2 linked regions of the Minwuia thermotolerans genome follow. The protein of the gene in region 1 binds, or shares a complex with, the protein of each later gene. Links are inferred from orthologs where the notes say so. Each region holds a gene or a part of one and is shown on either strand. Other genes may lie near its edges.

Region 1 (5,311 bases):
GGACTCGCTCCATCTGCACCCGCAGCGCGGCACGGCGGGCAATCTCGCAAAGCGGCCGTCCCGCCTGATGCTCGGTGAGGTTCACCGTTTTGCCGTACTTCTCGACGTCGCGGGTCAGCCAGAGGCCGAAGAACTTCTTTCTGAGCGCCCCCAGCGTGACCAGGCGCACCGGCCGCACGAGATGCGGCGCCAGGTGGCGGATGTCGTCCAGGATTTCGGCGTCCGACCGTTCGCCCTGCGCCGCAGGACGGTCAGGGTAGAGCAGGTCGCGGCTCGACGGCAGGCCCATGCCGGTGACGATGTCGCGGTCGGCGGCCCAGACGCCGCCCTTTTCCATCAGGGCCACGCGGCGCGCGACCCAGGCGGCGGCGATGCCGCGGAAGCCTATGGCGAAGAAGTGCTCCGCCAAGGGTCCGCGCCGTTCAGGCCCCGAGCACCGGGAACGAGCGGATGAAGTCCCGGACGCGCGGCTGGATCTCGGTGCGGAAGCGGTTGCCGTTGAAGACGCCGTAGTGGCCGACATCCGGCTGGACGTAGTCGAGCTGCTTCTTCTCGGGAATGTTGATGCAGAGGTCGTGCGCGGCCTGGGTCTGACCGATGCCGGAAATGTCGTCGTTCTCGCCCTCGACCGTGAACAGGGCCGTCTTGGTGATCTTCGACGGATCCACCTTGCGTCCCCGCCAGGTCATGTTGCCGTTCGGCAGGTCGAACTTCTGGAACACGGATTCGATCGTCTGCAGGTAGAACTCCGCGGTCATGTCGAGCACGGAGAGATACTCGTCGTAGAACTTGCGGTGCGCCGCCGCCGTGTCGCCGTCGCCCTTGACGAGGCTGTCGAACAGCCGCTTGTGGGCGTCGATGTGACGGTCGAGGTTCATGGTCATGAAGCCGGTGAGCTGCAGGAAACCCGGGTAGACAGACCGCATGAAGCCCGGATGAGGCATCGGCACCGACATGACGACATGGTTCTTGAACCATTCCAGCGGCCGGGAGGTGGCCAGTTCGTTGGGCACCGTCGGGCTCTTCCGCGGATCGATCGGGCTGCCCATGATGGTCAGCGTCGCCGGTGTGCAGGGATCGCGGTCCTCAGACATCAGCGCCGTTGCGGCGAGCACCGCCGGTCCCGGCTGGCAGACCGCCATCACATGGGTGTTCGGGCCCAGGACGTGCAGGAAATCCATCACGTAGTCGATGTAGTCCTCGAGGTCGAACTTGCCTTCGGAAACCGGAACCTGACGGGCGTCCCGCCAGTCGGTGATGAAGACCTCGTGCTCCGGCAGCATGGCCCGGACCGTGCCGCGCAGCAGCGTGGCGAAATGGCCCGACAGCGGCGCGACGATCAGCACCCTGGGCATGTCGGCCAGCTTGGCCGGGATCTCGGAGCGGTCCTTCTTGAAGTACTTGAGCTGCCCGAAGGGCTTGCGCATCACGATCTGCTCGCTCACGCCGACCCTCGTGCCGTTGACCATGACCTCGTCGATCTCGAAGGCCGGCTTGCCATAGCGGCGCGTGATGCTCTCGAAGACGTCCGCGGCGGCGGCGGCGGCGCGGCCCTGCATGGTGAAGGCCGCCGGATTCATCGGATTGCGCAGCGCGGCCTGCGTGAACTGGGCAGCCGTCCTGAACGGCGCGATCGCCGCGTGGTTCATTTCGTAGAGCTGATAGAGCACTTTGAGCCTGTTCCTTCCGTTCCGGATTCAGGATTCTGAATCCTGAGGAATTGCTATTGCACCGCACAATACCCGGTAGTTGTCAATCTTGTTACAGTCCGCGAATTGTGCACTGCCAAACTGAATCTGCTCTTAACGACGCCGCTTGCAAGGCGTTGCGTGACGCATGCGCGGTATGCCGATGCCGTCTGTTGCAGCGCGAAATGACGCGCCCGTGAGTGGTGCCGGCGCCGGAACAGGCTACCATCGCGTCGGTCTCATTCGTGAACGGAGCTCATGACATGCTTGCTCGCAGAACCGTACTGAAAGGCGCGGCGTCGCTGCCGCTGGCCGCCATCCTCGCCGATCCCCTCCTGTCGCGCGCGGCGGCGGCGACGCTCAACGAAACCGCCTTGACCACGCATGACGGCCGCACCGTGACCGGCTTCGTCGCCATGCCGGAGAAGACCCCCGCGCCGGCGATGCTGCTGATCCACGAATGGTGGGGCCTGAACGATCAGATCAAGACCATGGCCGACGAGTTCGCGAAGATGGGCTATGTCGCCGTCGCCGCCGATCTCTACGACGGCAAGGTGGCGACCGATCCGGGCAACGCGCGCGCCTACATGCAGCAGGTCGACGCGGCGCAGGCCACCGGCACGCTGGCCAGCTGGATCGACTGGATGAAGGCCCATGAGGCGGTCAACGGGAAGGTGGGCACGGTCGGATGGTGCTTCGGCGGCGGCTGGTCGCTGAACGCCTCCATCGCCCGGCCAGTGGACGCCACGGTGGTCTACTACGGGAATGTCGCCCGCGAGGCCGAAGCGCTGAAGCAGCTGAGGGGGCCGGTGCTGGGACACTTCGCCGAGCAGGACGAGTGGATCAACCACGAGATGGTGAGAAAGTTCGAGGCCGAGATGGCTCTCGCCGGCAAGGATGTCACCAGCTACTGGTACGATGCCCAGCACGGCTTCGCGAACCCCACCACGGCCCGCTACGACGCGCAGGACGCGATGCTCGCATGGGCCCGGACCCAGGATTTCCTGCTCGCCAATCTCGGCTAGGCCCCATGCCGGGAAGTTGCCGGCAGTTCGGCGCTCAGTCGCCGCAAGCTCCAATGACCGACCGGGAGATGCGGAGACTGGTCGGCCGACACGATCCGAACGAAGAAGGGCCCCGGCGTGCCGGAGCCCTTCGAGATCGTTCCGTTTCCGGTCCGGATCAGGTGGCGGCTTCCTCCACCGCATCCGCGTCGGCTTCCGCCGGCAGGGTCAGGTCGGCCGCTGCGCCGCGCTCGGCGCGGGCCTTCCTGATCTCCCGCTTCAGCCGCCGGGCGTTCAGCGACAGGTTCGCATCGGACTGCTTCAGGATGTAGTTGTCGATGCCCTCGTTGTGCTCGACCGAGCGCAGGGCATGGGTCGAGATCTTGAGGGTGACGGTCCGGCCCAGCGCGTCGGAGCCGAGCTTCACGCGCCGCACGCTCGGCAGGAAGCGCCGTTTGGTCTTGATGTTGGAGTGGCTGACATTGTGGCCGGACATCACGCCCTTGCCGGTCAGCTCGCACCGCCGAGCCATGTCTGGTCTCCCGTTCTGATCGAAATAAAGGGACGGTCTCCCGTCCCGCAATACCGAGCGGCGGTGTTTAGCGAAGCCGCCGCGGGCGGTCAAGCCTCCGAATGGCCGAGGAACAGCGCGCGCAGCGCATCCGCGGCCGCGCCGGGCGTCGCTTCGCCGCTCATCACCCGCGCTTCCCAGTCCGGCAATGCCGCCGCAACGCGCCGGTCGCGTGTCAGCGCGTATACCAGCCCGTCCGTCAGCTCCTGCCACATCCAGGCCTTGGCCTGTTCGGCCCGCTGCTTTTCGAGTGCGCCGGCTTCCGTCATCGCCTCGCGGTATTTCGTGATGTCGCGCCAGATCTCTTCGATGCCTTCGCCCTTCAGCGCGGAGGCCAGCCGCACCCTGGCGCGCCAGTGCGGCGTCTTCGGACGGATCAGGCCGAGCGCGCCGCGGTATTCCGTCGCCGCCCGTTTGGCCGCGGCCAGCAGATCGCCATCGGCCTTGTTGATGACGATCAGGTCGGCCAGCTCCATGACGCCGCGCTTGATGCCCTGCAACTCGTCGCCGCCGCCCGGCGAGAGCAGCAGCATGAACAGGTCGACCATCTCGGCCACGGTGGTTTCGGACTGGCCGACGCCGACGGTTTCCACCAGCACGACATCATAGCCGGCGGCCTCGACCAGAAGCATGGTCTCGCGGGTGCGCCGGGCCACGCCGCCCAGCGTGCCGCCCGAGGGCGAGGGCCGGATGAAGGCGTTTGGGTCGCGCGCCAGATGCTCCATGCGTGTCTTGTCGCCCAGGATGGAGCCGCCTGTGCGTTTCGACGACGGATCGACGGCCAGAACGGCGACCCGGTGGCCGGCGGCGGTCAGATGCTGGCCGAAGGCTTCGATGAAGGTCGACTTGCCGACGCCCGGCGTGCCGGAAATGCCCAGCCGGATAGCGCCGCCGGCCCGGCCGACCAGCTTTTCCAGAAGCTCCTGGGCCTGCGTGCGGTGATCGGCCCGGCTGGATTCGACCAGCGTGATGGCGCGGGCCAGGGCGCGGCGATTGCCGGCGGCGATGCGGTCGGCCATCTGCTCCAGATCGGGCGCGGTCACGATTTGGCTCCGGCGAAGGGCAGGGGCGCGGCCGTCTCGTCCAGCGGCCAGCGGGCGCGCGGCGCGGCCGCCAGCGGATCGGTGAGACCGAGGCGGAATCGCTCCACGCCGGCCCAGGCGACCATGGCGCCATTGTCGGTGCAGAGCTTGGGCGGCGGCGCCTTCATCTCGATGTCGCCGGCGCGCGCGGTCTCCAACAGGCGGCCGCGCAGATACCGGTTCGCGGCGACGCCGCCGGCCAGCACGAAGGCGTTCGGCGCCACACCCAGCTCGCGGCAGCGGCCGAGGGCCCGCCCGACGCGATCGGCCAGCACGTCGCCGATGGCGGCCTGGAAGCTGGCACAGAGATCGGCCAGATCCTGCGGCGCGGGGCGGGGTCCCAGCTTCTCCGCCACCTGGCGGACGGCGGTCTTGAGTCCCGAGAACGAGAAATCCAGCTCGGGCCGCCCCATCATCGGCCGGGGCAGGCCGAAGCGCGCCGGATTGCCGTCCGTCGCGCAGCGTTCCACAGCCGGACCACCGGGGAAGCCCAGGCCCAGCAGCTTGGCGGTCTTGTCGAAGGCCTCGCCCACCGCATCGTCAATGGTCGCCCCCAGCCGGCGGTAGTGGCCGACGCCCTCCACCAGCAGGATCTGGCAATGTCCGCCGGAGACGAGCAGCAGGAGATAGGGGAACCCGACCGGATCGGTCATGCGCACGGTGAGCGCGTGGGCTTCCAGGTGATTGACGGCGATCAGCGGCTTTCCGGCGGCGAGCGCCATGGCCTTGGCGGTGGTGAAGCCGACGATGACGCCGCCGATCAGCCCGGGTCCGGCCGTCGCTGCGATGGCGTCGACGCCGGCCAGCCCGATACCGGCCTCGGACAATGCGGCGGCGATCACGCTGTCCAGCTTCTCGACATGGGCGCGGGCGGCGATTTCCGGTACCACGCCGGCGAAGGGCGCGTGTTCATCGATCTGGGAGAAGACCACGTTGGACAGGATTGTCCCGTCGTCACGGACCACG
Region 2 (5,540 bases), on another replicon or contig:
CCGCCCGCATCCGGTCCTACCCGGTGCGCGAATGGGGCGGCCAGATCTGGGCCTGGTTCGGCCCGGAGGGCATGGAACCGGAACTGCCCATGGTCGAATGGGCGCTGGTGCCGCCCGAGAACCGCTATATCTCCAAGAAGCTGCAGGAGTGCAACTGGGCGCAATCGCTGGAAGGCGCGATCGACACCGCGCATTTCAGCTACGTCCACCGCGTCCTGTCGGAGGAAGGCACGGGCAAGCCGGTCTATCTCGACAAGCGCCAGCAGTGGATACACGAGGACGGCGCCCCAACCTTCGAGGTGATCGGCCATGACGGCGGCCTGGTCATGGGCGGCGCCCGCCGCGCCGATCCGGGCGAGCTCTACTGGCGGATCAGCCAGTACCTGGTCCCCAACCATTCGCTGGCCCCGGGCACCTTCCCCGGCGAGCCCTACGCGGCGCAGAGCTGGATGCCGGTCGATGACGAGAACTGCTGGATCTTCACCGTCACCTGGTGCCCGGACCGCCCGATCAGCGACGAGGAGCTGGAACGCTACGACAGCGGGCGCAGCGTCCATGCCATGGTCGACGAAAACTACGTGCCTCACCGCAACCGCGCCAACGAGTACATGCTCGACCGAGAACTGCAGCGAACCAGGCTGTTCATGGGCATCACGGGCCTGTCGGAGCAGGACGCGGCGATCCAGGATAGCCAGGGCCGCATCGCCGACCGCGCGCGGGAGACCCTGACGCCGTCGGACGCCGGTATCGTGCAGTTCCGAAAGCTGGTGCTGGGCCTCGCCCGGGATCTGCAGCAGGGCATTGAGCCGCCCCAGGCGCAAAGGCCCGAGGTCTATGCCTGCCATTCCGGCGGCGCGGTCGAGCCAGAGGATGTGTCCTTCGGGGAGGTGCTGGAGCGGCGTTTCGGCCATCCGACCGCCCATGCCACGGACCTGCTGCCCGGGCGCCAGGCGGCGGAGTAGCGGCCGCGCTTGACCCCCGCCCCGCCCTGTAGGAGACAGCGGGATACGGTTCGACACGGGGAGCGGAGCGCCTTGACCAATCATCTCTACGATCATCTGCTGGGCGTCCGCGCCGGGGAGGCCAGGACCTTCATCGACGTACCCGGGGCCGGGTCCATCGGGTTCGACGGCCTGCATCGGCTCGCCGGCCAGGTGGCCGGTGCGCTGGTCGGTATGGGCGTCCAGCCCGGCGACCGGGTGGCGTTGCAGGCGGAGAAGTCGCCGCAGGCGGTCGCGCTCTATCTCGGCGCCGTCCGCGCCGGCGCGATCTTCCTGCCGCTGAACACCGGCTACACCCCCTCCGAGATCGACTATTTCATCGGCAATGCGGAGCCGAAAGTCTTCGTCTGCGATCCGGCGAAGCGCGATGCGCTGGCGGTATCCGCCGCCGCGCACGGCGCACGGCTGGAAACGCTTGGCGCGGATGGCCGGGGCAGCCTGTGGGAGACGGTGGAAGCCTCGGCGCCGGACTTCGCGACCGTCGAACGGGGCGCCGACGATCTGGCGGCGATCCTCTATACCTCCGGCACCACCGGGCGCTCCAAGGGCGCGATGCTGAGCCACGGGAACCTGCTGTCGAACGCGCAGGTGCTGAAGGACTACTGGCGATTCACGGACGCCGACGTGCTGCTCCACGCCCTGCCCATCTACCACTCCCACGGCCTGTTCGTGGCCATCAACACCTGCCTGCTGGCCGGCGCGACGATGATCTTCTTCCCGAAGTTCGACGCCGAGACGGTGCTGCGCGAGATGCCCCGCGCGACGGCCATGATGGGCGTGCCGACCTTCTACACCCGCCTGCTCGCCGCCGAAGCCTTCACGAAGGATCTCGCCGGCCACATGCGGCTGTTCATCTCCGGCTCCGCCCCGCTGCTGGCCGAAACCCATGACCGCTTCCGCGAGCGCACCGGCCACGCCATCCTGGAACGCTACGGCATGACCGAAACCAACATGAACACCTCCAACCCCTATGACGGCGAGCGGCGCGCCGGCACTGTGGGCTTTCCCCTGCCGGGCGTGGAGCTGCGCGTCGCCGACCCGGAGAGCGGCAGGATCCTGGGCGCCGGCGAGATCGGCGTCATCGAGGTGAAGGGTCCCAACGTCTTCTCCGGCTACTGGCGCATGCCCGAGAAGACCGCTGAGGAATTCCGCGAGGACGGCTTCTTCATCACCGGCGACCTGGGCAAGGTGGACGCCGACGGCTATGTCACCATCGTCGGGCGCGGCAAGGATCTGGTGATCTCCGGCGGCTTCAACGTCTATCCGAAGGAAATCGAGGAGAAGATCGACGATCTGGAGGGCGTGGCGGAATCGGCCGTGATCGGCGTGCCCCATCCCGATTTCGGCGAGGGCGTCACCGCGGTGGTCGTGAAGGATGGTTCGAAGGATATCTCGGAGGACGATATCGCCGCAGCGATCCGCGAGGACCTCGCCGCCTTCAAACAGCCGAAGCGCATCTTCTTCGTCGACGAACTGCCCCGCAACACCATGGGCAAGGCGCAGAAGAACGTCCTGCGGGACCGCTACAAGGACATTTACGAAAAGCAGTAGGAAGCCAGGGCGTCCGGCCCCCACGGACCGGTCCTGGGCCCTTGGGTCAAGCCCAAGGGCGCCAATCATGGGACCACAAAGCTGGCGATGTACCGGAAGGCTCCGCAAGCGCCGCAAACACCGTGGCGTCCTGGGGCTCGACCCCAGGACCCAGATCAATCGCGGTCAGGCCGGAGACGCAATCCCGGGGATACAGCTCCTACTCCGCTGCCGCGGGCCGGCGCGCCTTGGCGATCATCTCGAGAATCTCGGCCGCGGCAGCCGGGATGTGCGTCCCGGGACCGTAGATGCCGGCGACGCCTTCCTTGCGCAGCATCTCGTAGTCGCCCGAAGGGATGACGCCGCCGCAGATCACCAGGATGTCTTCGGCGTCCTGATCCTTCAGCGCCTGCATCAGGGCCGGCACCAGCGCCTTGTGCCCGGCCGCCAGCGAGGAGACGCCGATCACGTGGACGTCGTTCTCCACGGCGTCGCGGGCGACCTCCTCGGGCGTCTGGAACAGCGGCCCCACGTCGACATCGAAGCCGATATCGGCAAAGGCTGTGGCGATGACCTTGGCGCCGCGGTCGTGGCCGTCCTGGCCCATCTTGACCACCAGCATGCGCGGACGGCGCCCTTCCGCCTCGGCGAAGGCCTCGATGTCCTTGCCGATTTTCGCAAAGCCCTCGTCGCCCTCGTAGGCCGCGGCGTAGACGCCGGAGACGGAGCGGATCTGGGCGCGGTGACGACCGAAGACCTCTTCCATGGCGTCGGACATCTCGCCGACGGTGGCGCGGGCGCGGGCCGCGTCGACGCAGAGCGCCAGCAGGTTGCCGTCGCCCCTCGCGCCCTCCGTCAGCGCCGCCAGCGCCTTGCGGCAGGCCGCCTCGTCGCGGCTCTCGCGGATCCGCTTCAGCCCGGCGATCTGTGACTCGCGCACCTTCGTGGTGTCGATGTCGAGCACGTCCGGCGAGTTGTCCTGCGTCGGCTTGTACTTGTTGACGCCGACAATGACCTCCTCGCCGCGGTCGATCCGCGCCTGGCGGCGGGTCGCCGATTCCTCGATGCGCAGCTTGGGCATGCCCTCCTCGACGGCCTTGGTCATGCCGCCCAGTTCCTCGACCTCCTGGATCAACGCCCAGGCGTCCTCGGCCAGCTTCGCCGTCAGCGCCTCGACGTAATAGGAGCCGCCCAGCGGGTCGACGACCTGCGGAATGCCTGTCTCCTCCTGCAGGATCAGCTGGGTATTGCGCGCGATGCGGGCCGAGAAGTCCGTCGGCAGGGCGATGGCCTCGTCCAGGGCGTTGGTATGCAGGCTCTGCGTACCGCCGAGTACCGCCGCCATGGCCTCGATCGTGGTGCGCATGACGTTGTTGTAGGGATCCTGCTCGGTCAGGCTGACGCCCGACGTCTGGCAATGGGTCCGCAGCATGGTCGAGCGCGGATCCTTGGGATCGAACTGGCTGACGATGCGGTGCCAGAGCAGGCGCGCGGCGCGCAGCTTGGCCACTTCCATGAAGAAGTTCATGCCGATGCAGAAGAAGAAGCTCAGCCGCGGCGCGAAGCGGTCGATGTCCAGGCCGCGGTTGACCGCGGTGCGGACATATTCCAGGCCGTCGGCCAGGGTGAAGGCCAGCTCCTGCACCTGCGTCGCGCCCGCTTCCTGCATGTGGTAGCCGGAGATCGAGATCGAGTTGAACCGCGGCATGTGGTTCGCGGTGTAGTCGATGATGTCGGCAACGATCCGCATCGAGGGTTCGGGCGGATAGATATAGGTGTTGCGGACCATGAACTCCTTCAGGATGTCGTTCTGGATGGTCCCGGAGAGCTTGTCGGGCGTGACGCCCTGCTCTTCCGCCGCCACGATGTAGCCGGCCATGGTCGGCAGCACGGCGCCGTTCATGGTCATCGACACCGACACCTGATCCAGCGGGATCTGGTCGAAGAGAACCTTCATGTCCTCGACGGAATCGATGGCAACGCCCGCCTTGCCGACGTCCCCCATCACCCGCGGATGGTCGCTGTCATAGCCGCGGTGGGTGGCGAGGTCGAAGGCGACGGAAAGGCCCTGCTGCCCGCCGGCCAGGTTGCGGCGGTAGAAGGCGTTGGATTCCTCGGCGGTGGAATAGCCGGCGTACTGGCGGATGGTCCAGGGGCGGTTGGCGTACATGGTCGCGCGGACGCCGCGGACATAGGGCGCGAAGCCGGGCAGGCTGCCGAGATGCTCCAGACCGTCGACATCCTCCTCCGTATAGAGCGGCTTGACGTCGATGCCCTCGGGCGTGCGCCAGACCAGATCGTCCAGCGTCTTGCCCTTCAGCTCCTTTTCGGCCGCTGCCTTCCAGTCCTCGACCGTCCGCTTCTTCGAACCGCTCACGACTTCCATCCCCAAACAGAATTGACGTGCGCCGTGTATAACGCCGCGCGCGGCGCGACGCAAAGCGATGGGCGCATGTCGGCCCGGGATGGCCGGCAAATACTGCCACGTCCGGCGTGGGCCCTGCGGCCCGGTTCACGATTTCGAACCCGATTTATTCGGCCTTTTCGCAGAATGAGTCGGGATTCCAGCCAGATAGCGTGGCGGTCGTCACAATCCGGCATCCGGCAAACTGGCACGGCCATTGCTTTTTTCCTCGTGAGACTGCGGTGGGCCGACCGGAAAGACGCGGCCTTCAAACAGAGGAGACCCGACCATGTACTATCTGCTGATTGCCGCTGCGATGGGTGTGGGCGTTCCGGCCGAGGAATCCGCGCTGATCCAGGTGACCGAGATCGTCGTGCCCAACGAGGCGCTGACCGCCTACGACCAGCAGCGCATCAACTACAATGTCCGCAACTGGGAAGCCGAGCTGGGTGGCCAGGCCATTGTGCACTTCGGCACCTATGACGACCTCGAGGCCTGCAAGGCCGCCCGTGCCGAAATCCGGCTGGCGCTGCGCGACGCCGACAAGGCCGACGCGATCCGCTCCAACTGCTTCGAGAGCCGTGAGCAGGTCGCGAGCAACTGAC

The links. The genes of interacting proteins can lie anywhere in the genome.
Region 2: the proteins of meaB (region 1) and scpA are in contact, whole or in part, in a crystal structure (PDB 8DPB), measured with the Methylorubrum extorquens proteins. The link is inferred for Minwuia thermotolerans from one-to-one orthologs. Residues at the interface, in SOR26638.1 of Methylorubrum extorquens: Arg20, Ala21, Ala24, Arg25, Thr28, Ser32, Arg33, Arg34, His37, Thr98, Gly99, Gly100, Ser101, Ile102, Leu103, Lys106, Thr107, Ala110, Ala113, Ile114, Asp115, Arg116, Ala118, Phe119, Ile120, Arg121, Pro122, Pro124; in SOR27001.1 of Methylorubrum extorquens: Glu577, Glu578, Asn579, Asp580, Gly581, Arg582, Arg583, Arg585, His596, Ala604, Ser605, Ala608, Asp609, Gly611, Phe612, Asp613, Val614, Asp615, Ile616, Gly617, Pro618, Leu619, Glu625, Arg628, Gln629, Val631, Glu632, Asn633, Asp634, Glu661.

Annotation. Positions count from the first base shown.
Region 1 is NZ_PIGG01000031.1:379,471-384,781, reverse strand. The notes cover bases 2,312-5,311. They hold meaB (methylmalonyl Co-A mutase-associated GTPase MeaB), read right to left. Parts: upstream 4,310-5,311; coding sequence 3,314-4,309; downstream 2,312-3,313. Other genes in these bases: tsaD (tRNA (adenosine(37)-N6)-threonylcarbamoyltransferase complex transferase subunit TsaD), read right to left, coding at 4,303-5,311; rpmB (50S ribosomal protein L28), read right to left, coding at 2,871-3,224; CWC60_RS09675 (dienelactone hydrolase family protein), read left to right, coding at 2,312-2,713. In the rest of the region: CWC60_RS09685 (hypothetical protein), read right to left, coding at 1-409; CWC60_RS09680 (polyhydroxyalkanoate depolymerase), read right to left, coding at 423-1,670; more of CWC60_RS09675, read left to right, coding at 1,952-2,311. UniProt on the Escherichia coli protein: Binds and hydrolyzes GTP. Likely functions as a G-protein chaperone that assists AdoCbl cofactor delivery to the methylmalonyl-CoA mutase (MCM) ScpA and reactivation of the enzyme during catalysis.
Region 2 is NZ_PIGG01000045.1:90,994-96,533, forward strand. Bases 2,331-5,235 are described here. They hold scpA (methylmalonyl-CoA mutase), read right to left. Parts: upstream 4,909-5,235; coding sequence 2,752-4,908; downstream 2,331-2,751. Other genes in these bases: CWC60_RS14675 (malonate--CoA ligase), read left to right, coding at 2,331-2,552; CWC60_RS14685 (hypothetical protein), read left to right, coding at 5,225-5,235. Outside these bases: CWC60_RS14670 (Rieske 2Fe-2S domain-containing protein), read left to right, coding at 1-962; more of CWC60_RS14675, read left to right, coding at 1,035-2,330; more of CWC60_RS14685, read left to right, coding at 5,236-5,539. UniProt on the Escherichia coli protein: Catalyzes the interconversion of succinyl-CoA and methylmalonyl-CoA. Could be part of a pathway that converts succinate to propionate.